One region of the Kocuria sp. WN036 genome, then DNA from elsewhere that is predicted to be linked to it. Evidence: riboswitches for the same ligand, from Rfam matches in the RefSeq annotation. Region 1 holds a riboswitch; each other region holds the start of a gene.

Region 1 (7,545 bases):
GTATCTCTTGAGTCGGATGCGCTTATCAAATGTCTCGGGGAAGATCAGTCGACCTCGTTTGTCATACTCCTCCATAACAGACCGCTCGACCGCCCATCCCTTTTGTGGTGCGCTGTATCCCTTGTATGGATACATCAAGTTTTCACGAGGGTTAGGGCTACGAAGATCTCCTGATGTCCATACACCGGCGTCGTCCATGTTGGCGAAATATGAATGGGCCTTTGAGGGGTGCCCTTCTGGAAGTTCTCTATACCATTTACGAAGCTCTTTGGATGCAGGGGCGTAATTAGTGCCAAACTCAACCTTCAGTTGTTTATGCTTGGCGTATATTTCTTCCAGACCTGTCTTTTTCTCGAGCCACTTCCTATCAATGGACTCGAGATGTGATTTATCTCGAGCGTAAATGAGGATGTAGTCTTGGCCGCCACCGGTCAACTTTGCATCGTTCTTTCGCCCGCCTTGCCATGTAATCAGGTCAATGAAGTTGGTCGCGCCGAAGATGGCATCCATAAGAAGACGCAGATGATGAACTTCATTATTGTCAATAGAAGCCAGGATGACGCCATCACGTTGAAGCAGATGGCGGGCGAGTGTTAGGCGTGGAAACATCATGGTCAACCATGGCGCGTGTTTTTTTCCTGAAACTTCGACCCTGCTGGTGAGCATGTTGCCTTGTTCGTCTAGTTGGCCAGAGGAGCGCAGGTATTGTGGCTCAGGTACAGAAAACTTGTCGTTGTAGTTGAATTTTTCTCCGGTGTTATATGGAGGGTCAATATAAATGAGTTTAGCTTGCCCGCTATAACCGCTCCGCAATAGCTTCAACACCTGGAGGTTGTCCCCTTCAATTAGGACATCGCGTGCGTTGTCCCAGTCCACGGAGGAGGATGGGTCGGGAACCAGTGTGGCCGTAGTGCTAGTGCGGGCGTCTTGGCGTGCGCGTTCGATCCCAGGCCAGCTGAACGTGAACGCAGGTTTGCTCGTGTCCGACGCTCCCAGAGCGTTCAGTAGTGAAGCCGTATCCAGATTTCCATCCTTAAAGGCGGACGGGACCAAATCTTGAAGCTGCTGAAGCAACTCTTCTTGTGCATTTGGTGTGGCTGGGGGGACATGCTGGTTTGTCATGCAGGGGGCTCCTTGTTCAGGCGGGTCGAGTGGTCCCAACTCTAGCTGCAGCTTCCGACACGAGGAGAGAACGGTCTTGGCCTGATATAATTTTTGGATTTATTATGGCACATTAGTAAGCGAGTGTGCATGGTTTAAGCGTAGTTTTCTTTTCTTTCGCATGGATATTCAAATGTCATCATCGCTGCAGAGCATTCCGTTGATCGCTCATACTTCCCCATCAGACATTTGCGACAGACAGGTGATCAAGTGCCGCGTCGAAGGCGGACTGCCTCTGCTTCCCTGTAACTTCTCAGCAATGGTGATGCCCGACCAGGCTAATTGGGGCTTTCCGCACTATGGGGGTAAGGTCGATATGAATCTGCGCACCAACGTGTCCGCATTGTCGATACAAGACCAAAAGCAGTAGGGAAAGGGACAAGAATGGCTCAGAGCGTACAGATTATCCTGGAAGACGACCTCGAGGGCGGGAAAGCGGATGAGACCGTCCAGTTCTCCCTCGACGGCAAGGATTACGAAATCGACCTGTCCACCGCCAACGCCGAGAAGCTGCGCGAAGCCCTGCGCCCCTACGCCGCCGCCGGGCGCAAAGCCGGCCGCACCACCACGGCCCGCAGCACCGGGGCAGGGGCCTCGAAGTCAGACCCGGACACCGCCAAGATTCGTGCCTGGGCGAAGGAGAACGGCCACCCGGTCTCCGACCGCGGCCGCATCCACCAGTCCGTCAAAGACGCCTACTACGCCGCCCACTAACCCAGCACCACCCACACCGGCACCGGGCCATGCCCGACCACCGGAACAGCCCCCCACTCGTCGCTTTGCCACGTTCCCTCTCCAGGTGGGAACCGGCCCGTCGGCAAAATATCTTGGGCATTAGAACCGGCGCCGCGCAAGCGACGTTCAAAACGCATGAACACGGTAGGGCCCTGCAGGAGCGCTTCCTGCAGGGCCCTTGGCCGCTCCGTCGGATTCTGGACGAGACTGCCCGAGCCTAAATGCGGAGCTCATATCCGCTTGTCGGTGCGCGATACTCCGAGCTTTCACCTGTTAGTTGTGAAGAACCAGCAGCGGAACTAATTCATCTTTCAGCACCCTGGGCATGGCTCACGGGTTCCGCCATTTCGAAGCAGGCACCTCATCACTTTGTGGGCGAAAGGCCCTCGCATCACCGGGGGTGGGGTGCGGAAGTGGGAACATCATGAGTATCGATCATCTTTCTACCCCTTGGTAATCTCGAGTTATCGCGTAAGGGCAGGATCAGCCGGGGGGCTGAACCTCCAGCGCGGATCGCGCTCAGGTGATCGGTCGAGGGGGCGCCGGGGGACGCCCCGCGTCCACCCTGGACCGCGCTGGTCGCCCCTTTGGCCCCCGACTACGGGCCCTGCTGGGGGTTGGCCCTGAATCCACACGGAAGGAGCGCGGGCACCCGCGTCGCTCGACGACCCACAGGACCACCCATCCCACCCCACCGCCTGTCCTCAGCAGAAGAGAACCCGGCCCACCAGCACCGGTGAGCCGGGTTCCTCCGGCGTGGACCATGGGAAAGCCGCCCGCAGCCACATTCCTCCCCTACCGGGGCCGGTGTTATCGGTTGAGCTGTTGGGCGTAGGCGCGCACGGCGTTCTCGGTCACGGCTCTGGCAGTGCCGTCGTGCTCAGTGAGCTCCTCGATCAGATCCGAGACGTCCTGAGCCACCCGCACCCCCAGCTGGATGGTGGGCTCCCGGCGCGGCCGGCCACGGCCGCGCTTCGGCGCCGCGGCCGTGGGTTCCGCCGCCGGTGCCGCCTGCACCGGCGGGGACGACACCACCGTTGCCACAGGCTGGGGTGTGGTGGCGGGGGCTGGGAGTGTGTAGTCGACCGGGTCGATGTGCTCATCCGGGGCCGGGCGAGGCCGGCGACGCTGGAGAGAGGCGGGACGCTCGGGCTTGTCGGTCATCGCAGCACCTTCTTTGCGATCGCGGTGTAGGCCTCCAGCACCCGGGTGCCCTTGCGGTATTGGCCGTATCACTCCCCTTCAGATCCGCACCTCCTGGACGATCGCCCGGCCCGGGATCAACGGCTCCAGGAACAACCCCGTGGCGCGCAGCTCCTCGAGGCTGGCGACGGCCGCTCGGCTCATGATCGTCTCCTCCACCCCACCGACGACGATCCCGGCCTCCTTCAGGGTGTCCGGGGCGCCGAGCTGCTGGCGGTGCCGGCGGAACTGGGCGACCGTGCGCCGCGCCCCGTCCATCCCATCGATGCCGTCACTGGTGACGGTGGCGGCATAGACCATCGTGTCCGCCGCGTTCAACGCCGACAGCGTCAACGGCCCACCCTGCCGGTTCGGGCAGTCAATGACCACCACATCCGCCTGAAGGCCGGTCAGGGAGATCTTCAGCCGCAGCTCTGCGTGATCGGCCCGGTCGGCCTCGCGGTTGGAGACGTTGCGGGCCGAAAGAATCACCCGGAGGTTGGGATGCCACCCGCTGGGGAGCGCGAGATCTGCGGCCCGGTCTTCAAGTGCCTCATTACCCAGCATCGCCCCGACGTGCGTCCCGGGAGCGCCCGTGGAGAGAACCGACCCACGCCGGGCAATCACCACAAACCCAATTCTTTCTTTTTGTGAACTCCCGCATGGATTATGGGACGCACAAAAGCATCGTTTTTTCTACCCCGGAGGGAAGGGTCGATCAGGGCGCCGCACAAAGGTCTTGTGGTGCTTTCCCGAAAAACTGTCCCGGAATAGCAGGGGCGTTGCCACCGGACATCACGTTCCGGGGCGTGGGTGCGCTCGTCCATCGGCATGACCTGGACGGAGCCCCAGGTCATGACCCCTTTTGTCTCGAGTCGAGCCTCGGCGGGGGTCTGCAACAGCGACCCTCACCGACCAACTGCGTCAGGGGGAGGAGATCCCTTGCCGGGTCGACCCAAGAGCCGAGACACGCCCGTGATCAAAGCGAGACTTTTTCGTTATCTCTCGGTTAGTGTTCTCTCCGTGCCGGTCGCCTCACCGATCGGCATCCCCGTGCACATCGCCGAATTCTGCCGGTGCCCGGGGCCCCCAGAAAACATCGCTCGGCAGAAGCGGGGGAACCATGAACGGTCCCTCCCCCGGGACCTAGGGGTTAAGTCGTCAGGGCCCCCATCCTGACGACCGGGTGTCTCCCACCCGCATCCGACAGCTCACCTCGCAGGCAAGAGGGAGGACATCACTCATGCCCATTTTCCAGTCCCGCATGCCCCGCCACCGCGCCCAGAGCTCGTTCCGCCTCGGACGCACCGCGATCCTGACGGTCGCCGGCGGCGCCCTGGCGCTCAGCAGCGTAGCCCCGGCCCAGGCCGCCCCCGCCGCAGCCCCCCAACAGCTCATCAGCATCCAGTCCCAGTCCGGCAAGGCCGCGAGCATCGCCGCCGCGGCCAAGAGCCAGCTGGGCGTGGGCCAGGACTGCACCGCCCTGGTCACCAAGTCCCTGCGCGCCGCCGGGATCAACCACCACGGGTGGCCGGCCTCCTATCTGAAGCTCGGCACCCGGGTCTCCGCCGCCCAGGCCCAGCCCGGTGACCTGGTCTACTACGCCAACGGCGGCATGGGCTTCGCCCACATCGCGGTGTACATCGGCGGCGGAAAGGCCGTCCACGGCGGCTGGAACGGCAACCAGACGGTCATCCAGACCGTCAACGTCGGCTCCGGCCCCGTCTACCTCCGCGTGCGCTGACCCCCCGCACCTGAGCGGGGAGTACGGTTCCCGGCCACCCCGAGGCAACCGCACTCCCCGCATCCACCAGAGGCGACCTCCGGATGCGGGGAACATCGCGGCAAGGTCCACCGCGAGAATCCATCCGGGGACCACTCTTCCCAGTCTGATATATGAGTCGTATGCTCGACCCGGATCCGCCAGCGGACCGATCACCAACTCGACGAGGAGTGGAACGGCATGCGACAACTCGCGCACCGGCTCGACCGGCTGGGCACCGAGACCGCCTTCAGCGTCGCGCAAGCCGCGGCCGCCTGGACGGCGAAGGGGAACCGCGTGTACCCCTTCCACCTCGGCGACATCAACATCCCGACGGCCCCGCACATCATCGAGGCGATGGACCGGGCCATCGCCGACGGTCACACGGGCTACTGCCCCGGCCCCGGCATCCCGCAGCTGCGCGAGGCCCTCGCCGAGGACATCGGCTCGCGCCGCGGCATCGGCCTCAGCCCCGAGAACGTTGTGGTGATGACGGGCGGCAAGCCCGTCATCACGAAGTTCCTGCAGGCGGTCATGAACCCCGGCGACGAGGTGCTCTATCCGAATCCCGGCTTCCCGATCTACGAGTCGCAGATCGAGTACCTCGGCGGCACGGCCGTGCCGTACCGCTACCTCCCCACGGAGGACGGCTTCGCCATCGACCTCGACCAGGTGCGCGCCGCGATCACCCCGAGCACGGTCGCCATCGTCTACAACGATCTGCAGAACCCCATCTCGGCCGAGTCGACGGCGGCCGAGCGCGAGGCCGTCGCGCAGCTCGCCCAGGAGCACGACCTCTGGGTGCTCTCCGACGAGGCCTACTTCGAGACGCGCTACGAGGGGGTCTCGAGCTCGATCGCGTCGCTCCCCGGCATGGCCGAGCGCACCGTCATCCTCTACACGTTCAGCAAGAAATTCGCGATGACCGGCTCACGCCTCGGCTGCGCCGTCGCGCCCCCGGAGATCGCCACGGTGCTCAGCACGCTCAACACCAACGACGAGTCCTGCACCACGCACTACGTGCAGTGGGCCGGCATCGCAGCACTCCGCGGCCCCCAGGAACCCGTGCAGCAGACGCTCGACATCCTGCGCGAGCGCCGCGACGCCGCATGCGAGCTCGTGAACGCCATCCCCGGCATGCACGTGGCCGTACCGCAGTCCACGTTCTACCTGTTCCCCGACGTCACCGCCGCCATGGAGCGCATGGGCTGCACCGCGGTCGGCAACTTCGCCACGGCAGCGCTGCACCAGACCGGCGTCTCCTTCTGCACGCGGGAGCACTTCGGCCGGCGCCAGCCCGGCGAGGACCGGCAGTACATCCGGCTCGCCTACTCGGGCATCGACGTCCCCGACATCCGCGAGGGCCTCGGCCGCCTGCGCGAGTGGATCGAGACGGCATGAGCCGGGTGGTCGTCACGGGACCGATTCCCGACGCCGCGATCGAGAAGCTCCGCGCCGCCCACGAGGTCGAGATGTGGCCGGATCCGGAGCCGATCGGCCGCGAGGAGCTCATGCGCCGGGTGGCCGGGGCAGATGCCGTGGTGAGTCTGCTCACCGAGCGCATCGACGCCGAGCTGCTCGATGCAGCCGGACCGCAGCTGAAAGTGGTCGCGAACGTCGCCGTCGGCTACGACAACATCGACGTGCCCGCCTGCAGCGAACGCGACGTCGTGGCCACCAACACACCCGGCGTGCTCACGGACGCCACCGCCGACATCGCCTTCGGTCTGATCCTCATGGCGACCCGCCGGCTCGGCGAGGGGGAACGGCTCATCCGCTCCGGCCAGGACTGGAAGTGGGGCATGTTCTTCCTGCTCGGCAGCGGCCTGCAGGGCAAGACCCTCGGCGTGGTGGGCATGGGCGGCATCGGCCAGGCGACCGCGCGCCGCGCCAAGGCCTTCGGCATGGAGGTCGTCTACCAGTCGCGCAGCGAGATCGATCCCGGGATCGCCGCCGCGCTGGGCGCCCGGCGGGTCGAGCTCGACGAGCTGCTGGCCGTCTCCGACGTCGTGTCGGTGCACTGCCCCTATGGGCCCGCCACGCACCACCTGATCGGTGCCGAGCAGCTGGCGGCGATGAAGGACTCCGCGTACCTCGTCAACACCGCGCGCGGGCCGATCGTCGACGAGGCGGCGCTCGCGGCCGCGCTGCGCGAGAACCGGATCGCGGGCGCCGGACTGGACGTCTACGAGCACGAGCCCCAGGTGCATCCCGAGCTGCTGGAGCTCGACAACGTGGTGCTGGTACCGCATCTGGGCTCCGCCACCGTGGAGACGCGCACCGCGATGGCGGTGCTCGCCGCCGACAACGTGCTCGCCGTGCTCGGCGGGCAACGGCCACCGACACCGATCAAGTAGCAGCTGGACCGCCGGTTCCACCTCGAGCGGCGTGGGATTCCGGGGCCACGTCCCCGGCAGGACGGCCGCGGCGGTGACGCCGGCGACCACCCCTCACGAGGTGCCGCGGAGCCAGTCCTCGAACCGGGTCGGGGCGGTCGTGAAGTCCGCACGGGGCAGCAGGCCACCGTTGCCGAGAGCGGTGAACGGCACCGGCACCCGGAGGACCTTCCGGCGTCCTCCACGGTGCTGGTCGATCGCACGGGCCAGCTCCGCCATGTCGCGAACCTCGGGCCCCGCGATGACGGCGTCGTCGGAGGTCGCGGAGCCGCCGGGCTCCAGGGCCCGGTCGGCGACGAACGCGGCGGC
Region 2 (7,545 bases), on a different contig from region 1:
GCAGCCCGGTGCCACGGCCTCCCAGCTGTTGCTGACCGGGACCTATCCGGCCCTGCCGTACATGACCTATCTCCTGGTCGGACTGGGGCTGGGGCGGTTGAATCTGCGCAAGACGGAGGTTCAAGCTCGACTGGTGGTGGTGGGCGTGGGGCTGGCGATCTTCGCCCAGACCACTTCCTATGTCCTGCTCTATGCCTTGGGTGGTTACCAGCGGCTGCTGGATGCCTCCTCAATGGGCGAGCACGAGCTGGAGGATGTACTGGTCTGGGGGCCAGACTCGTTGCCCACGGAGACTGTGTGGTGGTTGGCGATCGCCACCCCGCACACCAACACCCCGCTGGCGATCGCGGCCAGCCTTGGGGTGAGCCTGGCGGTGCTGGGCGTCTTCCTGCTGATCGGCCCGAAGATCGGGGCATGGTTGTTACCGCTGTCGGCGATGGGCGTGATGACCTTGACCCTCTACACCGTCCACTTGGTGGCACTGTCCTTCGAGGCCCACTACGAGCTGCCCTACCTGTGGTTCATGGTCCACCTGGCGGTGGCGGCGCTGTTCGCGGTGGCCTGGCACCGGAGCCTGGGGCAGGGACCGCTGGAGAAGGTGGTCAGCACCAGCGTGAAAGGCACCCGCCAGCTGGTGCTGGGCAGGCCGGCCCAGGACAGCCACGGATAGGCTGTACCGGTAGCCACGACATGACGGGCCGTGCCCGCCGCAGCAGACGTGCTCTCTGCGGCGGGCACGGCCCGCCGCCGTCACGGAACGGTCTGGTGACGCTGGGGTCAGTCCGGGGGCGTGTGGCGGGGCAGGTGGATCCGGAAGCTGGTCCCGCGTCCGGGGCCGCCGCTGGTGGCCTCCAGGGTCCCGCCTTGGGCCTCGACCAGGGATTTGCTGATGGCCAGTCCCAGGCCTGAGCCCACGCGGTGGGCCTCCCGGCCGGTGTTGGCGCGGTAGAAGCGCTCGAACACGTGCGGGAGGTGCTCGGAGCCGATGCCTTCCCCGGTGTCGGTGACGGTGACAGTGACCGCCTCCGGGGTGTGGTCGGTGCGCACGGTGACGGCCCCGCCGGATGGGGTGTGGCGTAAGGCGTTCTCCAGCAAGTTGCCCAACACTTGTCCCATCCGCTCCTGATCGACCAGCACCGGTGTGACCTCCATGCCGGTGCTGATGGAGGTCACCGAGATGTTCTGAGCGGCGGCGTCCTGTTGGACGGCCGCGGCCGCCTGGGCTGCCAGCCGGCCCGGGTCCTGGAGGGTCAGCTGCAGATGGGTCATGCCTTCCTCGGCGGCGGTGAGCTGGCGGATGTCGCGGGCCAGTCGCTCCAGCCGGGCGATCTGGGCGTACAAGATGCCCGTGGTTCGTGCATCCCACTCGACCACTCCGTCCTCGATGCCCTCTAGATGTCCTTTGAGACTGGCCAGGGGGGTGCGCATCTCATGAGCCAGATCGGCCAGCATCTGGCGCCGGGTGGTGTCCACGGCGTCGAGCCTGGCCGCCATGTCGTTGAAAGACCCAGCCAGGGAGTCGAACTCCGCGCCCAGGCTGGTGGAGGTGACACGCACGTCGTAGTTGCCGGCAGCCACCTCCTGGGCGGCGGTGCTGAAGGAGACCAGGGACCGCCCGATCGTGCGGTAGAGGTAGAAGGTGAGCATCCCGGCGATGTAGAGCGCCGGGAGCCCCCCGATGGTCAGGGCGGTGAGGCTCACCGAGCGGAAGGCGTCCTCCAGGTGCACCAGTCCGGTGGCCTCATCGGCGTGGCCGGCCTCGATGAGCTCGTGATAGAACATGTTCGGCCCGACCAGCACCGCGGTGATCACCACGATGATCAGCCCGATGGCCAGCACTGCGGTCTGGGCTAGCATCAATCGCACCGTCAATGGGCTCCAGGACAAAGACCAGGCCCGGGTCCGGTCGGAGACGGCGGCGCTCATCGCCCGGTGCCCATCCGGTAGCCGATCCCGCGGATCGTGTGGATGAATGTCGGCCTGGTGGCTACGTCGCCGAGCTTCTTGCGGATCCGTCCGATGTGCACATCCACCAGGTGCTCGTCCCCGGTCCAGTGCGTGTCCCAGACCATCTCCACCAGCTGCCGGCGCGAGAGCACCAGTTGGGGGCGGGCAGCCAGGCACAGGAGCAGGTCGAACTCGATCCTCGTCAACGCCACCGGTTCCCCGCCCAGGTGCACCTGGCGGGAGTCCCCGTCCACCACCAGGTCCCCGATCACCAGCCCCTGGTCCTGGCCCGCCGGCTCCGGGACGGGTGCGGACTGGGTGCGCACCCGGCGCAGCATGGCCTGCACCCGGGCCACGAGTTCGCGCGGGCTGAACGGCTTGGTCACGTAGTCGTCGGCTCCCATCGACAGGCCCACGATCTTGTCGACCTCATCATCCCGGGCGGTGAGCATCAGGACGTGGCAGTCCGAGAAGGTCCGCACCTGACGGCACACCTCGATCCCGTCGATCCCCGGCAGCCCGAGGTCGAGCACCAGCACGTCCGGGGCGAAGTTTCGTACCGCGGCCACCGCCTCCGTGCCGTCGTGGCGCATCACGACCTCCAGCCCGGCCTTGCGCAGATAGTCCGCGATCAGCTGCGCGAGGTCGACCTCGTCGTCGACCACCAGCACACGTCCGGTGAGCGGATCCGTCATCTGTCCTCCCGGTACTGATCGCTGTGACATGAACACTGTGCTGCGAGCCCCAGCGTCCCAGGGCGACCGTGTCTGAGGCCTCGGAAACGAAACAGGGGGGTGGACTCGTCGTGGCCGGGCTCACCGGTGAACCGGTGGTCGCTGTGGCTAACGATCCCCTGCACCGGGCCGATGAGAGGGATATCGGACACTGAGAAGATCGCGTGTCGCCCCTCCACGAGCCCGGACAGACGCAACACGGCCGGGATCCGGCCACCACCACCGGGCGAGGGGACTCCGGTGGTCTCGGCCATCTCGGTGACGGTGCGCGCGCTGGAGGAACAGGACCCCAGGCGAGGGGGAGGGGGGCCGTGTCCTGAGGCAAGAGGGCGCGGTGCTGCCAAACCTACGGTTGGTCGGTGACCGTTCGGGGTGCTGCTGACTGCGCGAAGGGTGCGCGCCCATCGGGTGCCGCGTCGGGGATCACCGCACTGGACTGGACTGGCTGGAACGGGTCGACGGGGACCATGACATCCCGGTGTCGGCCCGTTCCAGTCGATGACGGCCCAGCTCGTGGTCCTGGATCAGGCCGCGAACCACTCCTCCAACCAGCCCTGCATGAGCTCGATCTCCGCCTGCTGGTCCTCGATCATCTTCTCCGCCATGGCTCGCAACTCGGGGTCGGTGCCCATCTGCAGCTCCATCTCGGCCATCTCGAGAGCCATCTGGTGGTGGGCGATCATCTCTTCGAGGAAGGCCTTGTCGAACTCATCCCCGGACCGTTTCGCCAGCTCTTCGAGGCTCATGCCGTCCATGCCGTCCATGCCGTCCATCTCGCCCATCATGGCGCCCTGCATGTCGGCATTCATGCTCCGGCCATGGCCGCCATGGCCATGGCCGTGGACGTGGTGCCCGTGGCCGTGGTGGTGGCCGTGTCCATGGTGGTGGTGTCCCGGGGTGTTCTCGGCGGCCAGCCGCTGGGCCGCTGCTTCCAGTTGCTGGATCTCCTCGGTCTGGGCCTCGATGATCTTCTCCGCCAGGTCACGGATTTCGGGACGCTCGGACTTCTGCAGGGCCAGCTCGGCCATGTCGGTGGCACCTTGGTGGTGGGGGACCATCATCACGGCGAAGTGGCGGTCGTGGTTCATGTGCCGCTCAGCGCCCGTCTGTGCGGAGGCGGAGGCAGGCTGGTGCGTCGGGGACGCGACCGCCGCGGTCGCCCCGGCACCGCTGAGGGCCAGCGCCAGGGCCGTCCCGGCGGCCAGGTGCTTGAACGTCGACGTCATGACGAATCTCTCTTTCGCAGCAGCCCGTACTGGACCTGCACATCGTGGTGTTTGCTCTGTTCAGCCTCGGGTCGAGGCGGACCGATCCATCCACGGTAGCCCCGCCGCAGCTGGCTTCGCCGGGCTGGGAGGGCTGGGCGGTAGATCTTCACTGAACCTTCAAGAGCGGGCCCATCAGGCGGCCAGATCGGGGTGTTCCCCGGCGGTGGATGGGTGCAGGCATCTCCGGTTCTGACCGACCGATCCTGGATGCTGATCAGGTGGGGGGCACACCCGCCGCCCGCCACGAGCGGCATTCGTGGCGGACGGAGGGTTGGCTCAGCGGAAGGTGACGTAGCCGACCGTCGGCATGGCATTCACGCTGTGCACGAAGGTGCCCTGGGTGGGATTCAGCGCGGAGATCATCTTGCCGCCACCAAGGTAGATCCCGATGTGGGCCCCGCCGTTCTGGACGACGAGGTCGCCAGGCTGCGGGTCGGTGGTCAGGGTGCCGGCCGCCCACTGCTGCTGGCTAGTGCGGGGGAGGTCGATGCCCTGCTGGGCGTAGACCCACTGGGTGAAGCCGGAGCAGTCCCAGGCGCCGAAGTCCGTGCCGCCCCAGACGTAACCGGTGCCGGCTCCCTGCATCGCTGTGCCCACGATCCCGGAGGCGCCGGTAATTTCGGTGATGTCCGCCGATTGGGTGGACACCGCCACGGCCGATGTAGCCTGCTCGGGCGCGGCCGGGGCCTGGGAAGAGGCGGTGGAGACGGTCTGCGGGGCGGCCGCGGGCTGGGAGGCCGCCGAGGTGTAAGTCGTCAGTGCGGACGCGGGGGTCGCGTAGGCGGGGGCGGTCTCTGCGGGGACCTCGGCGTAGGCCTGGGCCGGGGCGATGGAGCCGATGAGCACCGCACCGGCGGTGGCAGCGATCGTGGTGTTGCGCACGGCGTGAGAGGTGGTCTCGGCACGGTGGCGGGCAGCGTGGCGCTTGAAAACAGTCATGGGTGAGTTCCTCCCTTTGCCTACGAGGTGAGCTGTCGGATGCGGGTGGGAGACACCCGGCCGGCAGAGCGCACGCGCTCTGCCGGCTTAACCCCAAGGCCCCGGATCACCGGGACCGAAAATGGTTCCCCCGCTTCTGCCAAGCGATATCTCTTCAGGAACCTCGAGCACCGGCAGAATTCGGCGATGTGCACGAGGGCGCCGACCGGATCAGTCATCGGCACGCAGTGGACAGTAGCCCATCCATAACGAAAGTGTCACGTTTAGGTCACGGCCTGGATTCTCTCCTCAGTCGGGAGCGGGAAGCTGTGATTCCGGCCTCGGAAAAATACGCCCCGAGGAAGTGAAACCGTCACGCAGCAGGACCCGTCGCGTAGCTCACACCGGTCTTTCAAAGCGCTCTGACTAGGACACATGGCATGGTGGCGCGCGTTTCGCTGGACGCAGCCGACAGCGACAGGGCTCTGCAACCATGCGCAGTCTTCAGCGCGGGCCGGGCCAGCACCAAGATTGTTGGGGAGGATTTTCAAGGTGGCTCACAGTTTGGGAGGGCTTCGGAAGTGCCCTTCCGAGGCCTTAGGGCAGGGTTTCTTCATGAAATCTCCATATTCAGCCCGCTGCACCGATGTAGAGGCCAGGTAGTGAGGCGGGATCGCGGATTCTTGAGGCGTTGATCTTCATCAAATCTTCAAGCTTTCGGGTCGCGTCACACAGAATCGGCAGTTTACTGTCGATGACATGGCGGGCTGGCTCCGGCCGGTTCGTCTCCTCGACCGAACCGACGAAGGAGCAAGCCATGACCCATCACGTGAGCGCGATGCTGGAGACCTACCCGAAGGACCTCGGGGGAGTGGACCAGGGCAAGCTGGCGGCCTGTATCGAGGCCTGCTTCGAGTGCGCCCAGACCTGCACCGCTTGTGCCGATGCCTGCCTGTCCGAGGACATGGTCGCCGAGCTGACCAAGTGCATCCGCACCAATCTCGACTGCGCGGACCTGTGCGAGGCCACCGGGCGGGTGCTCTCCCGGCACACCGGCTACGACGCGAACATCACCTTGGACGCGATCCGGGTCTGCCAGATGGCGTGCAAGGCGTGTGCTGATGAGTGCGAGCAGCACGCGGACATGCACGAGCACTGCCGGATCTGTGCTGAGGCCTGCCGTCGCTGCGAGGCCGCCTGTGCGGCACTGGTCGCCTCCCTGGGCTGAGCCCAGACTCGCGCTGACCCACGGACGCCGATGACCGGCCTCCGTCGGTGAAAGAGGAGCCTGATGGGCTGATCGGGCGTGCCCGGATGCGGGTTCCCTCTTCCCCCCGCCCCTTGTTCAGTACAGCTCTGCCCGCGCGGTTTGTTCACGCGCAGGGTACGGGGCTGATGACCGAGCCGGCACCTCGGGGTCGAGCTCCTTCATTGCGGAAGAGAGACATCATCATGCGTTCCATCCAGTTCCCTGGCCGTCGCACGGCGGCCGCCGCCTCCACCGTTGTCGTCGCCACGGCCCTGTGGGGCGGGGCCAGCGCCCCAGTGTTCGCCCACGGACAGGTGACCACCCCGGTCTCGTCCCACGCCCAGGATCAGGCCCCGGAGGACATGCTCGGCCCCGATCCCACCTCCCCGACCGCCTACGAATTCGGTGAGACCCTGGCCGGTTTGGAGGGCGAGCAGCTGGAGGTCACTTTCCTGGCCGAGATCATTGGCCACCACCAGGCCGCGATCGAGATGGCCCAGCTGGAGCTCGAGCGCGGGACCAGCCCGGACATCCGCACCCACGCGGAGAACATCATCGCCAGCCAGCAGCACCAGATCGACCAGTTCACCACCTGGTTGGAGGAGTGGTACGGGTTGACCCCGGAAGAGGCCAAGGCTCAGGCCCCGGAGGAAGCACAGGAGGAGATGAAGATCCTGGAGGAGGAGACCCGGATGATGGTCGAAGAACTGGCCGCTGTTGAGGCTGGCGAGGACTTCGACGTCGCTTTCGTGCAGAAGATGATCCCGCACCACAACGGCGGGATCGTCGAGTTCCTCGAGCTGCAGTCCCGCGCTGATCATGCTCAGCTGCGGGTGGCCTCCAGCGCTGGGATCACCGCGCAACAGGCGCAGATCGCGGACTTCCGCACCTGGCTGGCCGGCCAGAACTGAACGAGCACGCTCATGGTGAGGGGCCCGTCCACCGACGGGCCCCTCACCGTGAGCCGGTCGCGCGACCGGCTTCAGGGGTGAGTGTGGGGCTGCTGCCCGGTGCTGTTCGCCCCGTCGCGCCGGCGGACGACGACCCACTGTGCGACGACGATGATCAGGGCCACCACGGCGGTGACCACCAGGGTGAACGGGTCCGACTGGGCCTTCAGCAGCACGAACGGCACGAGCACCGCGGCGTCGAGCAGGATCGCGATCCCGGGGATCCAGGGCTTGGCCCCGACATCGTCCTTGAGGTGGCGCAGGATGCCGAGGTGGATGGCGATGTCCATGGCCAGGTACAGGATGGCGCCGAGGGAGGCGATCTGGGACAGGTCGAAGAACGCGGCCATCAGCATCGCCAGCCCGGCCGTGATGTAGAGGGACTGGTGACCCTCCTGCCCCGGCAGCCCGGGGGCCTGGCCCATGTCGCGGAGCATGTCGTAGAGCTTCGAGACCGAGAACAGGCTCGCGACCAGTCC
Region 3 (7,545 bases), on a different contig from region 1:
GGAGAGATTGTCTGCCGCGTGGTGGATGTGGTTGCTCGTGCTCTTCGCGGGTCTGGTGGGTCTGATCGCCCTGGCTCCGATCAATATGTGGGTCGGGGCGGCGGTGGGGGCTGTGGTCGCCGGCGGCACTGCCGTGGCGTTGATTGCCTCGAGCACCGGGATCGTGATCACTGGGGAGTCGTTGCAGGTGGGGCGCGCTCGTATTGAGCGCCGATTCGTGGGTGAGGCTGAAGCGTTTCGCGGCAGCGCCGTGCAACGGGTGCGCGGCCCTGAACTGGACGCCCGCGCTTACATGAACTTCCGCGTTTCCGTGGGCCCGGTGGTGCGTATCCAGATCATCGATCCCGTGGACCCCACCCCGTATTGGTTGACCTCGACCCGTCATCCGGAGCGCATCGTCGAGGTGCTCTCCGCCGGCTGAGCTCGGAACCCGTCGGGGGATTCTCCGGTGACCAGCTCTCAGAGGCTCCGCTGAGTGTTGAGGGTGGGGGTCACCCAGATGGCTTCGGCTTCCGTCGGTGCCAGCTTGATCGCGGTGTGGTGATACTCCGGTACACCGGTCGTTCCGCTGGCTTCCTGGGCGATGACACGAAAAGCCCCACCCGGCACGAGGCCGCAGTCGCGGAACCGGGTGAGGCGTTGTGGGTCGGCATCGGAAAGACGAATGATCTCGTATCCTCCCGGCTTCGCCTCAGTGAGTCGAGTGGTATTGAGCGGGCGGCGGGTGCGCCCCTGCGCGGTGGGGATCGGGTCTCCGTGCGGGTCGGCCGTGGGGCGACCCAGCTGGGCGTCGATGCGTTCGATCATGGCGTCGGAGGCGGCATGCTCGAGACGTTCGGCCTCGTCATGGACCTCCTCCCACGGATACCCCAGCGTGGTGGCCAGGAAGGTCTCCAGCAACCGGTGCCGGCGCACCATCGCCACCGCGTACGCGCGCCCCTGAGGGGTGAGGGTGACGGGTTTGTAGGGCTGGTACTCGACGAGCCCCTGGCCGGCCAATCGTTTGACCGTGTCGGTGACGTTGGGGGCAGAGGTCCCCATCCGTGTCGCCAAGGCTGTGGTGGTGATTGGCGGGTCGCCCCATTCGGTGGCCGACCAGATCGCCTTGAGATAGTCCTGGGCGACCGGGGTGATCTCACTCAAGTCCATAGGACCCACGCTATCGAGTGCCGCACCGGAGCTGCCGGGCCCATTCAATCGGCTCCGGTGACGGTCAGGATGATCAGCGCCACGTTCAACGACACGATCAGGGCCACGACCACCCAGGCGGCGACGGTCAGAGCCACCTTGTTCACGAAGACCCCCATCAGGGCGCGGTTGCTGCTCAGCCGCACTAACGGGATCAGAGCGAAAGGGATGCCCAGGCTCAGCAGCACCTGGGACAGCACCAGCGCCCAGGTCGGATCCACTCCGACCGCGATGATGGCCAAGGCGGGGATCAAGGTGATCAGCCGACGGACGAACACCGGGATGCGCAGGTGCAGCAAACCGCCCATGATTGCCGACCCGGCGTAGGAGCCCACCGAGGTCGAGGCCAGCCCGGAGGCCAGCAACCCGATGCCGAAGGCGATCCCGACGGCCGGGCCCAGGGCGGCGGTGATCGCCGCATGGGCTCCTTCGATGCTGTCGGTGCCGGGCACCCCGGCGAGGTTGCCCGCGGCCAGCAGCAGCATCGCGATGTTCACCGACCCGGCCACGAGCAGGGACAGCAGCACGTCCCACCGGGTGGCGGTCAACAGCCGGGGCAAGGCCTCGGTGGGCACGGAGTGCCCGTGGCGGTCCCGGGCCAGGGCGGAGTGGGCGTAGATGGCGTGGGGCATCACGGTGGCCCCGAGCATGCTCGCGGCCAGCAGCACCGTCGGGGTGCCCTCGAACCGCGGGACGATCCCGGCGACGGCCTCACCCCAGGACACGGGGCCGAAGAACAGGCCGGTGACGAAACCGGCGGTGACGATCGCCAGCAGACCGGTCACGACGAACTCGAAGAACCGGGGGCCGCGGTGGGTCTGGAGGACCAGCAGCAGCATCGAGATCACCCCGACGATCACGCCCCCGGCCAGCAGAGGGATCCCGAAGAGGATGTGCAGGGCGATCGCCCCACCGATCACCTCGGCCAGATCCGTGGCCGCGGCCACCAGCTCGGCCTGGACCCAGTAGGCCAGTCGCCGGCCCCGGGGCAGACGGTCGCCCAACAACTCGGGCAGACTCGATCCGGTGACCAGCCCGACCTTGGCCGAAAGGTATTGGATGAGGACCGCCATGCCGTTGGCGGCCACCAGCACCCACACCAGCAAGTACCCGTACTGGGCGCCGGCGGTGAGGTTCGCCGCAACGTTGCCCGGGTCCACGTAGGCGACCGCGGCCACGAAGGCCGGGCCCAGTAACCACGGCAGCGGCTGCCGGCGCACCCACCGCTCCCCGGGGGAAGAGGTGGCAGTGCGTGTGGAGCCGGTGCGCCCCGTCCCGATCCTCATAGAAAGTTAACCTATACGAACTTTTCGCTGCGGGGAACCGGAAGCCTGACTGCCGGGCACGCTCATGATTTCCCGGGCTTCGCCTCCACGAAAGGTGGATGGCATCGACGGCCGATCACAGTGGCGCGGAACGTCAGAGGTGCGGGCTTCCCGGAGCGGGTGAACTGCCGGCCAGTGGCGGTGGCACGACACGCTCAGGATCTCGGCTTACCCGGGGTTGCGCGGCGGAGCCGGCCGAGGCCGGGCACGAACCGGCCGGTGGCTGCGGCATAGGAGGCGTATACCTGTCGGTGGGTGCGCAGCAGGTAAGGCTCTTCGACGAGACGGACCTGTAGCTCGACGGCCACCAGCAGGCACAGCAGGGCTGCTGCACTGACCGCGGTGGGCACCAGAAGGGCCAGGCCGGCCATGGTGGTGAGCATCGCCGTGAAAATAGGGTTGCGCACCACGGCGAAAGCCCCGGTGGTGACCAGTTCTGTCCGTTCGGTGGCGTCGACGCCCACCCGCCAGGAGGCGCCCATGCCGGCCTGGGCGGCCAGTACACCGAAGAACCCCACGATGGTGATGAACGCCCCGGCCCAGGTGAAAGCCGCTGGTAGTCGGGGCGCGGCCACGGCGCCGGTGAGGGCGAGGACAGGCCCTGCTGCGCCGAGGACCAGAGCGATCGCGAAAAGTATTCCGCCCCACCACTCAGCAGAGCCAGGCGCCCCGCTCAACCCGCGGAAACCGGTGGACCCGGTGCGGCGCCGATGGATCCACGACCGCGCACCGAAGGCCACCGCCAGGCCGGCCAGATACAGGCTCAGCGCCAGAGCCGCGGCCATCATAGTCCTCCTCGATCAGGCTCATTCCAGCCCCCGGGCTGGCCCTGGCGAGGCGTGGAGGCATACTCAAACCACCCCCTAACAGTACACGGAAACCTGTACTTTTAGGGGGGAAGCGTGGTGACCCTTGCCCACATCTCGCCCCTGTCCCGGTGTGCCGTAGCGCAACTTCACCACCGGCGTTGGGCAGATGTCCCTGGATGAGTGGCGCCCGGTTCGTTTCGCCGTCGACCAGTAGAACTCGGCCGGGAGGTGAAGCGGACATGCCATCTCCCTTTTTCGGAGAAGCCCCGTGGTGTGTCGGCGACCAGCAGGAGCCTCGTCCCTTTTCGGTTGCAGGGCCAATCCGCCCCTCCCGTGCCGCAGCACTACGAGGGTTTCCCTGGCCGTCACCGCACCGATGAAGATCCTGGCAGCGAGAAAATTATTCCTTCCGCGTGGCGATGGCGGCGTCGTCGACCGGGGACTGCTGCGGGGACTCCGCGGCCAGCTCCGGGTGGTGCAGGTCCAGCGCCGGCCGCTCGGAGCGGATGCGCGGCAGCGAGGTGAAGTTGTGCCGCGGCGGCGGGCAGGACGTCGCCCACTCCAGGGATCCGCCGAAGCCCCAGGGGTCGTCGACCTCGACCTTGGTGCCGTTGCGCCAGGTGGTGTAGACGTTCCAGAACCACGGGATCATCGAGACGCCGAGGAGCATCGCCCCGACCGTGGAGATCTGGTTCATCCAGGTGAAGTTGTCCTCCGGCAGGTAGTCCGCGTAGCGCCGGGGCATCCCTGAGACCCCGAGCCAGTGCTGGATCAGGAAGGTCATGTGGAAGCCGAGGAACAGCAGCCAGAAGTGGATCTTGCCGATCCGCTCGTTGAGCATCTTGCCGGTGAACTTGGGCCACCAGAAGTAGAAGCCGGCGAACATGCCGAACACCACGGTGCCGAAGATGACGTAGTGGAAGTGGGCGACCACGAAGTAGGAGTCATTGAGGTGGAAGTCCAGCGGCGGGGCAGCGAGGATCACCCCGGTCAGGCCGCCGAAGAGGAAGGTGAACATGAACCCCAGGACCCACAGCATGGGGGTCTCGAAGGTGATCGAGCCCTGCCACATCGTGCCGATCCAGTTGAAGAACTTCACCCCGGTGGGTACGGCGATCATCATGGTCATGAACGCGAAGAAGCTCAAGAACACGGCTCCGGTCACGTACATGTGGTGGGCCCACACGGTCACCGACAGCGCGGCGATGGTGATGGTCGCGAACACGAGGCCCTTGTAGCCGAACAGCGGCTTGCGGGAGAACACCGGGATGATCTCGGAGACGATGCCGAAGAACGGCAGCGCCAGGATGTAGACCTCGGGGTGGCCGAAGAACCAGAAGAGGTGCTGCCACAGCACCGCCCCGCCGTTGGCCGGGTCGAAGATGTGCCCACCCAGGGTCCGGTCCATGCCGAGGGCGAACAGTGCAGCGGTGAAAGGCGGGAACGCCATGATCACGAGCAGCGAGGTGATGAGCGTGTTCCAGGTGAACAGGCCCATCCGCCACACGGTCATGCCGGGGGCGCGCATCGCGATGATCGTGGTGATGAAGTTGACCGCGCCCATGATCGTGCCGAAACCGGACAAAATCAGGCCGAACACCCACAGGTCACCACCGGAGCCTGGGGTGAAAGAAGCGTTGCTCAGCGGTGCGTAGGCGTACCAGCCGAAGGAGGCCGCGCCCTGCGGGGTGAGGAAGCCGGCGGTCGCGATCAGCGAGCCGAACAGGAAGAACCAGAACGCCAGGGCGTTGAGCCGCGGGAAGGCGACGTCGGGGGCGCCGATCTGCAGGGGGACGATGACGTTGGCGAAGCCGACGAACAGCGGGGTGCCGAACATCAGCAGCATCAGCGTGCCGTGCATGGTGAACAGCTGGTTGTACTGCTCCTTGGTCTCCAGGATCTGCATGCCCGGGGCGAAGAGCTCGGCGCGGATCAGCAGCGCCATGACGCCGGCGAGGCAGAAGAAGGCGAAGGAGGTGATCAGGTACATGTACCCGATCGTCTTGTGGTCGGTGGAGGTCAACCACTGCACCACCATCCGGCCTTTGGAGCGCGGCACGACCGTCGGGTGGGCTGTGCTTCGGAGCTGGTCGGCGGTGTAATCATAAATAGCCATGCGGTCTCCTCGGGCCCAAATGCCGTACGTATTCAAACGCCGATTACCGTAGCGCACATAGCTGGAGCTGCTCGGGGACGATTCTTGTACCGCCATCCGTGGAAATTTCCCTGACATCGGCCACCGAGCCTTTTAGGGCGGCACGCGTCCCCGCCACAGCGCGGTCAACGGCTCCCCGTACCGTCCGCACGCACCACAAAGGCATGTGCCGCCCGCCACGAGGCGCCATAATTTGCAGGACATTAATAGGAAAAAGTCGAGAAAAATTTACAACTTCATCAAATCTTGATTGTTTTCTTTATAGTTCCTATACATTCCCGAATGGGATTGTGATTGTTTCGTGATCTTCTTGTACTCTTCGATGCGTGCCGGCCACTGATCCTGTCGGCGCCTTCGGGCACATCGCCGAATTCTGCCGGTGCCCGAGGTTCATTACACAGAAACTGCTTGGCAGAAGCGGGGGAACCACATGCGGTCCCGATGATTCGGGTCCTAGGGGTTAAGTCGCCAGAGCATCCCGCCCTGCGACCGGGTGTCTCCCACCCGCATCCGACAGCTCACCTCGTAGGCAAAGGGAGGAGTACATCCATGGCATTCTTCAAGCACACTTCTGCTCGTCACCGCGCCGAGACCCCCTCGTGCCGGGCGCGTAACACCACCATCGCTGCTGCTGCTGGCGTGGCAATCCTTGGATCCGTGGCCCCGGCCCAGGCCTATGCGGAGCTCCCGGCTGCCCCGGCCGCCACGTCGTGGGCCCCGGCTTCGTCCTCTTTGGGGAGCCAGGGCTCCTACGTCACCCCGGCCCCGGTGGCGGCGCAGACGGCTTCGAGCGTGAGCCCGCAGTCCACCGCGATCACCGAGATCGCCCCCGCCACTGGCGGCATCGTGGGTACGGCCATGCAGGGTGTGGGCACCGGCTATGTCTGGGGCGGCACTTCCTTCGGTGCCTGGGACTGCTCTGGATTCACCGGGTGGGTCTACGCCCAGCAGGGTATCGATATTCCCCGCACCAGTTTCCAGCAGATCGCAGCCGCCACCCCGACCTCCACTCCGCAGCCCGGGGACCTGGTGTCTCAGAACGGTGGCAACCACATCGGCATCTACATCGGTGGCGGCAAGATGGTCTCTGCGCTGAACCCGACCCAGGGCACCTTCGTCCACTCCGTCAACGCCATGCCCCTCGATGGGTACTACACCTACCGCTGAGCTTCGCCCCACCAGTGGTGGCCGGTTGACGGGAGGCCTTCCGTCAGGTGCGAAGTGCTCCGAGAGGATCGTCATCGGCGACATATTTGGGGTACTTCGTGCCTGGATCGCAGAGTCGATCGGTCGCCACGGCCCGGCCGCCTTGCACCCGGTCGGGAAACGGCGCACGGGCGGGCTGCCCAGCGGAGCAGCGCAGAAAGTGATCATGGGCTCCACCCGTCTCCTGCCGGAGGCAGACAATCGCCTTCCCTCCCCGCAGGGGCATTGCGGCAACGGCCGCACGAGGTGCCGTGGTGGTTCGAGGACGGGGGCGCCGCAGTGGCGGACGGCACCCCCATCCGCCCACACCGTAGGGACACAAGCTGGACATTGCCCGAGCCTCGCTCGACCCCGCCCCTCTTTGATACAGATTCTGCTGTACGGTTGTGGCATGAGGATCTTGTCCCCGGTCGAGGTGATGTCCCGGTTCGGCAAAGCACTGGCCGATCCCACCCGGGCCGCGGTGCTGCTGCAGCTGCAGCAGGGCCCGGCGGTGCCCTCGGAACTGGCGGCCCAGATCGGGGTGAGCCGGCAGATCCTGTCCAACCACCTGGCCTGCCTGCGCGACTGCGGGCTGGTCGTGGGCGTGCCGGCCGGACGCAATGTGCGCTATGAGCTCTCGGACCCGAAGCTGGCCCACGCCCTGGAGGACCTGCTGGGCACGATTCTCACCGTCGAGGCGGTGTGCCAGTGCGGCACGCCGGAGTGCGCCGCCGAGGAGCTCGCCGGTGCGGCCAGCACCCAAGAGGTTCCGGCGTGAGCGGTGAGCACGATCACGCCCACGGTGCCACCGGGCGGCGGGGAAAGCTGGCAGTAGTCTTCGCCATCACCGCCACGATCATGGTCGCCGAGATCATCGGCG
Region 4 (7,545 bases), on a different contig from region 1:
CTCCGTCCGGATCCTCGACCGGACCCCGTCGGTCGCGAAGAACGTCCGCAAGCCCGCCGACGAGATGGCGGTCATCACCGAGGACCTCATCAAGCTCCTGGACGAGATGTCCAACGGGCTGCACCGGGGCCGCTACCCGGACTCCGCGCACGGGAAGAAGATCGCCGCCATCCTGCGCACGGTGGCCGACAACCTGGACGTCTGAGGCCGCCGCGCCGTTGCCGTCCACCGATCCCGAGCAACCACCCGCCGGCCCCCGCCGGCACCCACCCGAGGGAGACCAGCAGTGACCGAGGAGACCGTCCAGGACGCGCCCGCCGAGGCCGTGCCGCCGGCGCCCGAGCAGGCGGCACCGGTGGCGGCGGCGCCCCGCCGTCGCCGGGCCCCGAAGCAGGACCCCCTGCTCGTGGCCGACGTCGCCACGGCTCGCGCCGGGGTGGAGCAGATCGCGGAGCCCTCGCAGATCGGCGGCGGTCACCGGGTGACGGTGGAGGAGGACCGGCTGGTCGTCCACCACTTCGAGTGCACCCTGCCCGGGTACCGGGGCTGGAACTGGTTCGCGAGCCTGGCCCGCGCCCCGCGCAGCAAGGCGGTGACGGTCTGCGAGGTCGGCCTGCTGCCGGGGGAGGATGCCCTGCTGGCGCCCGAGTGGGTCCCGTGGTCCGCCCGCGTCAGCGCCGAGGAGAAGGCCCAGGAGGAGCAGGACCGGGCCGAGGACGAGGCCGGGGAGACCGCGGCGGCCGGCGGGCCCGAGGGCTCCGGCGGCGCCCCCGACGGCGAGCCGGCGTCCGGTGACCGGGCCGAGGACACGCCGGTCCCGCCGCAGGAGGGCGAGGAGCTCTGACCGTCCCGCCGGGGACCGCGAGGACGGACGAGGCCCCGGAGCCCGCGCGCGGGATGTTCCGGTCCTTCCGGTTCCGCAACTACCGGCTGTGGTTCCTGGGCGCGCTCGTGTCCAACATCGGCACGTGGATGCAGCGCACGGCCCAGTCGTGGCTGGTCTTCGACGAGCTCTCGGACCACGACGCCACCGCCATGGGCGTGGTGACGGCCCTGCAGTTCCTGCCCCAGCTCTTCCTCGCGCCCTGGGCCGGCGTGCTCGCGGACCGGCTCGACCGGCGGCGCCTGCTGCTGTGGACCCAGACGGCCATGGCGGTGCTGGCGGCCGGCCTGGGGGCGCTGGTCCTGGCCGACGCGGCCACCCTGTGGCACGTCTACGGCTTCGCCCTCGCCCTGGGCGTCGTCTCCACCCTCGACGCCCCCGTGCGCCAGACCTTCGTCTCGGAGATGGTCGACGACGCATACCTCTCCAACGCCGTGGCCCTGAACGCGACCTCGTTCAACGCCGCACGGATGATCGGGCCCGCCGTGGCCGGCGTGCTCGTGGCCGCCATCGGCTCGGGCTGGGTGTTCCTCCTCAACACGCTGACCTTCGGCGCGATGCTCGCCGCCGTCCTGGCGATCCGCGCCGACGAGCTGCGCGGGATGCCGCGCTCCGGCCGGGGGCGGGGCCAGATCCGGGAGGGGCTGGCCTATGTGGCCGGCCGCCCCGACATCGTGGCGGTGCTGGTCACCATCTTCCTCATCGGCACCTTCGGGCTGAACTTCGCGGTCTTCCTGGCCGCCATGGCCGGACCCGAGTTCGGCCGGGGCTCGGAGACCTTCGGGCTGCTCAACTCGGTGCTCGCGGTCGGCACGGTGGCCGGGGCCCTGCTCTCGGCCCGGCGCCGCAGCGCCCGGCTGCGCTACGTCTACGGGGGCAGCGCCGTCTTCGCCCTCAGTTGCCTGGGCGCGGCGACGGCGCCCACCCTGCCGCTGTTCGCGCTGTGGCTGGTCCCCTGCGGGCTGTCCTCCCTGACCATCATGACCACCGCCAACGCGTACGTGCAGTCCACCACCTCGCCGGTGATGCGCGGACGCGTCATGAGCCTCTACATGGCCATCTTCATGGGCGGCACCCCGATCGGGGCGCCGGTCGTCGGCTGGATCACCGACGCCCTCGGGGCGCGCTGGGGCATGGGGGTCGCCGTGGCGGCGGGACTCGGCGGGGCCCTGGTGGGCTTCGTCGTCTGGCTGCGGCTGCGCGCGGAGCGCTCCGCGCCCGAGAACTCCGGCTAGCGCCCGGCTCCTCCGCGGAGCTGCTCGACGACGTGGTCCACGCAGGCCAGCAGCCGGGCGACGTCGTCGGGCTCGATGGAGACGAACGTGGCGATCCGCAGCTGGTTGCGCCCCAGCTTGCGGTAGGGCTCGACGTCGACCACGCCGTGGGCGCGCAGGACCGCCGCGACGGCGGCCGCGTCCACGGCGGCGTCGAAGTCCACGGTGGTGATCACGGTGGAGCGGTCCTCGGGGCGGGCCACGAACGGGGACGCGAAGGACGAGGCCTCGGCCCACCCGTAGACCAGGTCCGAGGAGGCCTTCGTGCGGGCCGCGGCCCAGGTCATGCCGCCCTGGTCGTTGAGCCAGCGGACCTGCTCGTCGAGCATCACCAGCGTGGCCAGGGCCGGGGTGTTGTAGGTCTGGTTCTTCCGGGAGTTCTCCAGCGCCGTGGTCAGCTGCAGGAAGTCGGGGATCCACCGCCCGGAGGCGCCGATCCGCTCGATCCGCTCGATCGCCGCGGGGGAGAACGCGCCCAGCCACAGTCCGCCGTCCGAGCCGAAGTTCTTCTGCGGGGAGAAGTAGTAGACGTCCGCCGCGGCCACCTCCGCGGCCATCCCCCCGGCGGCCGAGGTCGCGTCCACCAGCACCAGCGCGTCGTCCGCGATCCCGGAGGGCCGGTGCACGGGCGCGGCGACACCGGTGGAGGTCTCGTTCTGGGGCCACGCGTAGACGTCCACGCCCTCCTCCGCCCGGGCGTCCGGGCGGGTGCCGGGGGCGGACTCCACGATCGAGGAGGGCTCCAGGAACGGTGCGCCGTCGGTGGCCTGGGCGAACTTCGCGCCGAACTCCCCGAACACCAGGTGCTGGGCCCTCCGCTCGACCAGCCCGAACGCGGCGGCGTCCCAGAACGCGGTGGCCCCGCCCAGGCCCAGGAGCACCTCGTGGCCGGAGGGCAGGCCGAGGAACTGCGCGAGGCCCTCCCGCACCGAGCCCACGAGCTCCTGCACCGGCGCCTGGCGGTGGGAAGTGCCGAGCAGGCCGGCCCCGGCGCGCGACACGGCCTCGACCTGTGCCGGACGGATCTTGGAGGGGCCGGCGCCGAAGCGGCCGTCGGCGGGCAGCAGGTGCTGGGGGATGGTGACGTGTGCGGGCAACGGGCGCTCCCTCGTGGGTGACGTGCGGCGGGTGGTGCGCGACGGGCACGGCCGCCGCGGAGGCCGCTCGCGCCGTTCGCGACTCGGCCCATTCTGCCCCACCCGCGGACGGCGGGCCCCGCGGGCGCCTCCTCCCTCCGGGCGGCCGGAGGGCTCGCGCACTAAGCTCGTGCGGGAAGACCGGACCGGGCGGGATCCCCGGGCCGGGACGGCCGGACGAAGGATGACTGAGGCATGAGCGACCTGATCGACACCACGGAGATGTACCTGCGGACCGTCCTCGAGCTCGAGGAGGAGGGGATCACGCCGATGCGGGCACGGATCGTCGAGCGCCTCGACCACTCCGGGCCCACGGTCTCGCAGACGGTGTCCAGGATGGAGCGGGACGGGCTGCTGACGGTGGGCCAGGACCGGTCGCTGCTGCTCACCCCTGCCGGCCGTGAGCGTGCGGTGCAGGTGATGCGCAAGCACCGGCTGGCGGAGCGGCTGCTCGCCGACGTCATCGGCCTGGACCTCGCCCAGGTGCACGACGAGGCGTGCCGGTGGGAGCACGTGATGAGCGAGCAGGTCGAGCGGCGGCTCGTGGACCTGCTGCACAGCCCCCGGTACTCGCCGTACGGCACGCCGATCCCCGGTCTGGCCGCCCTCGGGGTCGAGGAGAGCCCCGCAGCGGCGCACCCCTCCCTGCTCGACGCCGCCCGCCACGACCCGGACGGGGCGCACACCGTGGCGCTGCTGCCGGAGGTGGTCCAGGCGGACGCGGACCTCCTGGGCGTGCTGAGCGACGTGGGAGTGCTCACCGGGGCGGAGGTCACGGCCCGGGTGGACGGTCAGATCGTGCGCATCGAGGTGGCGGCCACGGGGCGGTCCGCGGAGATCGACCTGCGCACCGCCGCGGCCATCCGCGTCCTCGCTCCCTGAGGCGCCGCCGTCTCCCGGAGCGGGGCGGCGAACGGTTCTTCCCGGGTGTGGGGACGTTCACAAGCCACTTTCGGCCAGTCCGGCCCGAGCCGGACCCCGGAGGCGCGGCTTCCCTGGTGACAGGCGGATTCCCAGGGCGCTCGAAGACACTGCACAGCTCGTCACAGGTGCGAATTGATTCGACTTTTCCTCTCAATAGCTACTCATTGAGACCCGCAGCGTTGTCCGGCTGTTATCTGTCGTGATCAAAACGTGACACTTCCGTAATCTGTCATGTACTGTTCAACGCGTGCCGATCACTGGTCGGATCGGCGCCCTCGGAGCACATCGCCGAATTCTGCCGGTGCCCGTGGCCTCTACACAGAAACTGCTTGGCAGAAGCGGGGGAACCACTTTCGGTCCCGGTGATCCGGGTCCTTGGGGTTAAGTCGTCAGAGCGCGTGCGTTCTGCGGCCGGGTGTCTCCCACCCGAATCCGACAGCTCACCTCGTAGGCAAAGGGAGGAACTCAACCATGTCGCTTTTCACGCTGAACGCTGCCCGCCACCGTGCCGAGACCACCTCGCACGTCGTGCGCAACACCACCATCGCCGCCGCTGCCGGCGCCGCGATGATCGGCTCCGTCGCCCCGGCCCAGGCCTTCGCCCAGGCTCCCGTCGAGACCGGCGCGGCCTACTCGGCCCCGGCCTCCGCCTCGCTGGCCGAGTACTCCTCGTACACCTACCAGGCCCCGGTCGCCGCGCAGCCCGCCGCTCCCGCCTACGAGGCCCCGGCCCCGGCCCCGCAGCAGACCGCCGCCACCTCGAGCGTCACCCCGCAGTCCACCGCCACCACCGAGATCGCCCCGGCCGCCGGCGGCGTCGTGGGCACCGCGATGTCCGCGCAGGGTGCGGGCTACGTCTACGGCGGCACCGCCTACGGCGCCTGGGACTGCTCCGGCTTCACCCAGTGGGTCTTCGCCCAGAACGGCATCGACCTGCCCCGGACCACCTGGTCCCAGTTCGCGGCGGGCACCCCCACCGCCACCCCGCAGCCCGGTGACCTCGTCTCGCAGAACGGCGGCGCCCACGTGGGCATCTACATCGGCGGCGGCAAGATGATCTCCGCCCTCAACCCGACCCAGGGCACCCAGGTCCACTCCGTCAACGCCATGCAGCTGGACGGCTACTACACCTTCTGATCCGGTCCGCCGCCCGCGACGACCCCGCTCGTCGCGGGCGGCACCCGATCACCCCCCCCCCCCCCCACGCCGCACGCCGAGAACCGCTCTCCCGGTTCCCGGCGGTGCCTGCTGTCCGACCGGACGGCGCCCCCCTCCTCCGCTCGCCGGCCGTCGTTCCCGATCCCGGAACGCACCCCTGCCGGACACCGGCCCACCCCGCGCACTGCCCGGGGCGATCCGTGCTGTCACCCGCGCCCTCCGGCAGGCCCGGCTCCGAAAGAAAGTCGTCTGAACTCCTCATGACCCGTGATCTGACCTCCTCGAACGGCATCGGCTCGCTCTTCTCCGGCAAGGCCCGCACCGTGGCCGCCGTGGCCGCCTTCTCCGGGCTGGCCCTCGCCACCACCGTCTCCGTGCAGGCCGCTCCGGCCCAGGACGCCTCCGCCGACGCCCCGCTGTCCGCCGTGGCCGCGGCCACCCCCGCCGCGGCGCCCGCCGTGTCCCTCGAGCCCGTCGCCCACGTGCAGAAGGTCGAGTCCGACCGGAAGTCCGAGAAGAAGGTCGAGAAGAAGGCCGAGCGGCAGAAGGTCGAGACCCCGGTCGTCGCGGCTCCCGCCGTGGCCGCTCCGGCGCCGAAGGCCGCCGCCGCGCCCGCTCCGGTCGCCGCCCCGAAGCCGGCCGTGCAGGCGGCTCCGGCCCCGAAGGCCGCCGCCGCGCCCGCCCCGAAGCCGGCCCCGAAGCCCGCACCGGTCGCCGCCCCGAAGCCGGCCGTGCAGGCGGCTCCGGCTCCGAAGCCCGCCGCCGCGCCCGCCCCGAAGCCGGCCGTGCAGGCCGCTCCGGCCACCCAGCGCACCGTCACCCCGCAGAGCTCGGCCTCCGGCAAGGGCGCGACCATCTCCTCCGCCGCCATGGGCCAGCTCGGCGTGGGCCAGGACTGCACCGCGCTCGTCACCAACGCGCTGCGCGCCGCCGGCATCAACCACCACGGCTGGCCGGCCTCCTACCTGAGCCTCGGCACGCAGGTCTCCGCCGGCCAGGCGCAGCCGGGCGACCTCGTCTACTACGCCGACGGCGGCATGGGTGCGGCCCACATCGGCGTCTACATCGGTGGCGGCAAGGCCGTCCACGGCGGCTGGAACGGCGGCACGACCGTCATCGACAGCGTCAACGTGGGCTCCGGCCCCGTCTACGTCCGCGTGCGCTGACCGCACGCGAGAGCACCGCTTCGGGTGCGCGGTTCCTGGTCGGCCAGACGGGAACCGCGCACCCGCTGTCATCCCGGCGCCCACCGCGCCGGCCACCCCGGCGCCCCGGCGGCGGCCGATAGACTGGCCCCATGTCCACCGACTACAGCCGCAACGCCCGCACGAGCCTGGATCGCGAGTACGCCTACATGGCCTACGGCATGATCGGCGGCGCCGTGCCCGGCATCGTGGCCGGCTTCGTCGTCGCCGCGTTCGTGGGGCACGCCGCGATGTGGCTCTCGGTGTTCGGGGGCATCGGGATCGTGCTCGGCCTGATCACCGGGATCCTGCTCCACCGGAGGCGGCACTCTGCGGCCGTGACCGAGGACCGCCGGGAGCGCGGCGCAGCGCCGGAATGACGTGCTCCCGCAGCAGCGGGGCCAGGTCCGCGGGCAGCGCGCCGGGGGAGTCCTCGTCGACGGGCTGCCAGCGCAGCTCCTCGATCTCCGCGAGCGGCACCGGCCGCCCCGTGAGAGGTGCCGTGAACACGGTGCACCGCACCCACGTGCCCGCCTCGTTCGCGGCCGGCGCCACGAACACCCCGAGCGGGCGCAGCTGGGCGGCGTCCAGCCGCAGCCCGACCTCCTCCGCCGTCTCCCGCACGGCGGCGGCCGCCGGGGACTCGCCCGGGTCGAGCTTGCCGCCCACCAGCATGAAGCGCTCCGTGCCCCGCTTGCGCACCGTCAGCAGCGCCCCGTCGTCGTCCTGCAGGCACACGGCGGTGATGGTCAGCACCTCGGCGTCCGCCGGGGGAGCGGCCGGGGACTCCTCGGCGACCACGCGCAGCCGGCCGATCTCCTCGTCGAGGTTGCGGGCCGCCGCCGGACCCCACCGGCGCTGGGCCGTGTCGGTCCGGAACAGCGGCTGCCGGCCCCGGAGGTCCTCCAGCACCTCCAGCCGGGCCCGGGCGAACTCCGGTCCGGGCACGTGCGCGTACTCCTTCCGCACGCCCGTCGTGTAGGCGG

The links. A riboswitch is a leader RNA that binds a small molecule or an ion and turns the genes downstream of it on or off. The one in region 1 is predicted to bind cyclic di-AMP.
Region 2: linked by a shared signal. The riboswitch ahead of CK505_RS18580 (C40 family peptidase) and the one ahead of CK505_RS02765 (NlpC/P60 family protein) in region 1 are both predicted to bind cyclic di-AMP.
Region 3: linked by a shared signal. The riboswitch ahead of CK505_RS08135 (C40 family peptidase) and the one ahead of CK505_RS02765 (NlpC/P60 family protein) in region 1 are both predicted to bind cyclic di-AMP.
Region 4: linked by a shared signal. The riboswitch ahead of CK505_RS08810 (C40 family peptidase) and the one ahead of CK505_RS02765 (NlpC/P60 family protein) in region 1 are both predicted to bind cyclic di-AMP.

Annotation. Positions count from the first base shown of each region.
Region 1 covers NZ_NSKF01000002.1:278,021-285,565, reverse strand. Annotated here, with positions in the region: gene CK505_RS02785 (site-specific DNA-methyltransferase) at 1-1,122, opposite strand, end outside; gene CK505_RS02780 (Lsr2 family protein) at 1,546-1,875, shown strand; gene CK505_RS02775 (hypothetical protein) at 2,707-3,060, opposite strand; gene CK505_RS02770 (ParA family protein) at 3,139-3,645, opposite strand; cyclic di-AMP (ydaO/yuaA leader) riboswitch at 4,130-4,316, shown strand; gene CK505_RS02765 (NlpC/P60 family protein) at 4,322-4,822, shown strand; gene CK505_RS02760 (pyridoxal phosphate-dependent aminotransferase) at 5,042-6,241, shown strand; gene CK505_RS02755 (D-glycerate dehydrogenase) at 6,238-7,197, shown strand; gene CK505_RS02750 (SDR family oxidoreductase) at 7,291-7,545, opposite strand, start outside.
Region 2 covers NZ_NSKF01000035.1:8,948-16,492, reverse strand. Annotated here, with positions in the region: gene CK505_RS16280 (heparan-alpha-glucosaminide N-acetyltransferase domain-containing protein) at 1-670, shown strand, start outside; gene CK505_RS16275 (cell wall metabolism sensor histidine kinase WalK) at 778-1,857, opposite strand; gene CK505_RS16270 (response regulator transcription factor) at 1,923-2,642, opposite strand; gene CK505_RS16265 (DUF305 domain-containing protein) at 3,206-3,907, opposite strand; gene CK505_RS18580 (C40 family peptidase) at 4,226-4,888, opposite strand; cyclic di-AMP (ydaO/yuaA leader) riboswitch at 4,894-5,084, opposite strand; gene CK505_RS18280 (hypothetical protein) at 5,498-5,686, opposite strand; gene CK505_RS16255 (four-helix bundle copper-binding protein) at 5,685-6,095, shown strand; gene CK505_RS16250 (DUF305 domain-containing protein) at 6,320-7,027, shown strand; gene CK505_RS16245 (APC family permease) at 7,099-7,545, opposite strand, start outside.
Region 3 covers NZ_NSKF01000010.1:28,179-35,723, reverse strand. Annotated here, with positions in the region: gene CK505_RS08160 (DUF3093 domain-containing protein) at 1-421, shown strand, start outside; gene CK505_RS08155 (metal-dependent transcriptional regulator) at 460-1,149, opposite strand; gene CK505_RS08150 (Nramp family divalent metal transporter) at 1,194-2,408, opposite strand; gene CK505_RS08145 (isoprenylcysteine carboxylmethyltransferase family protein) at 2,669-3,301, opposite strand; gene ctaD (cytochrome c oxidase subunit I) at 3,723-5,438, opposite strand; cyclic di-AMP (ydaO/yuaA leader) riboswitch at 5,832-6,024, shown strand; gene CK505_RS08135 (C40 family peptidase) at 6,027-6,644, shown strand; gene CK505_RS08130 (helix-turn-helix transcriptional regulator) at 7,075-7,443, shown strand; gene CK505_RS08125 (cation diffusion facilitator family transporter) at 7,440-7,545, shown strand, end outside.
Region 4 covers NZ_NSKF01000011.1:57,697-65,241, forward strand. Annotated here, with positions in the region: gene CK505_RS08785 (cold-shock protein) at 1-205, shown strand, start outside; gene CK505_RS08790 (DUF3027 domain-containing protein) at 287-844, shown strand; gene CK505_RS08795 (MFS transporter) at 898-2,118, shown strand; gene serC (phosphoserine transaminase) at 2,115-3,254, opposite strand; gene CK505_RS08805 (metal-dependent transcriptional regulator) at 3,489-4,175, shown strand; cyclic di-AMP (ydaO/yuaA leader) riboswitch at 4,494-4,683, shown strand; gene CK505_RS08810 (C40 family peptidase) at 4,689-5,354, shown strand; gene CK505_RS08815 (C40 family peptidase) at 5,636-6,541, shown strand; gene CK505_RS08820 (hypothetical protein) at 6,673-6,939, shown strand; gene CK505_RS19055 (DUF4031 domain-containing protein) at 6,857-7,545, opposite strand, start outside.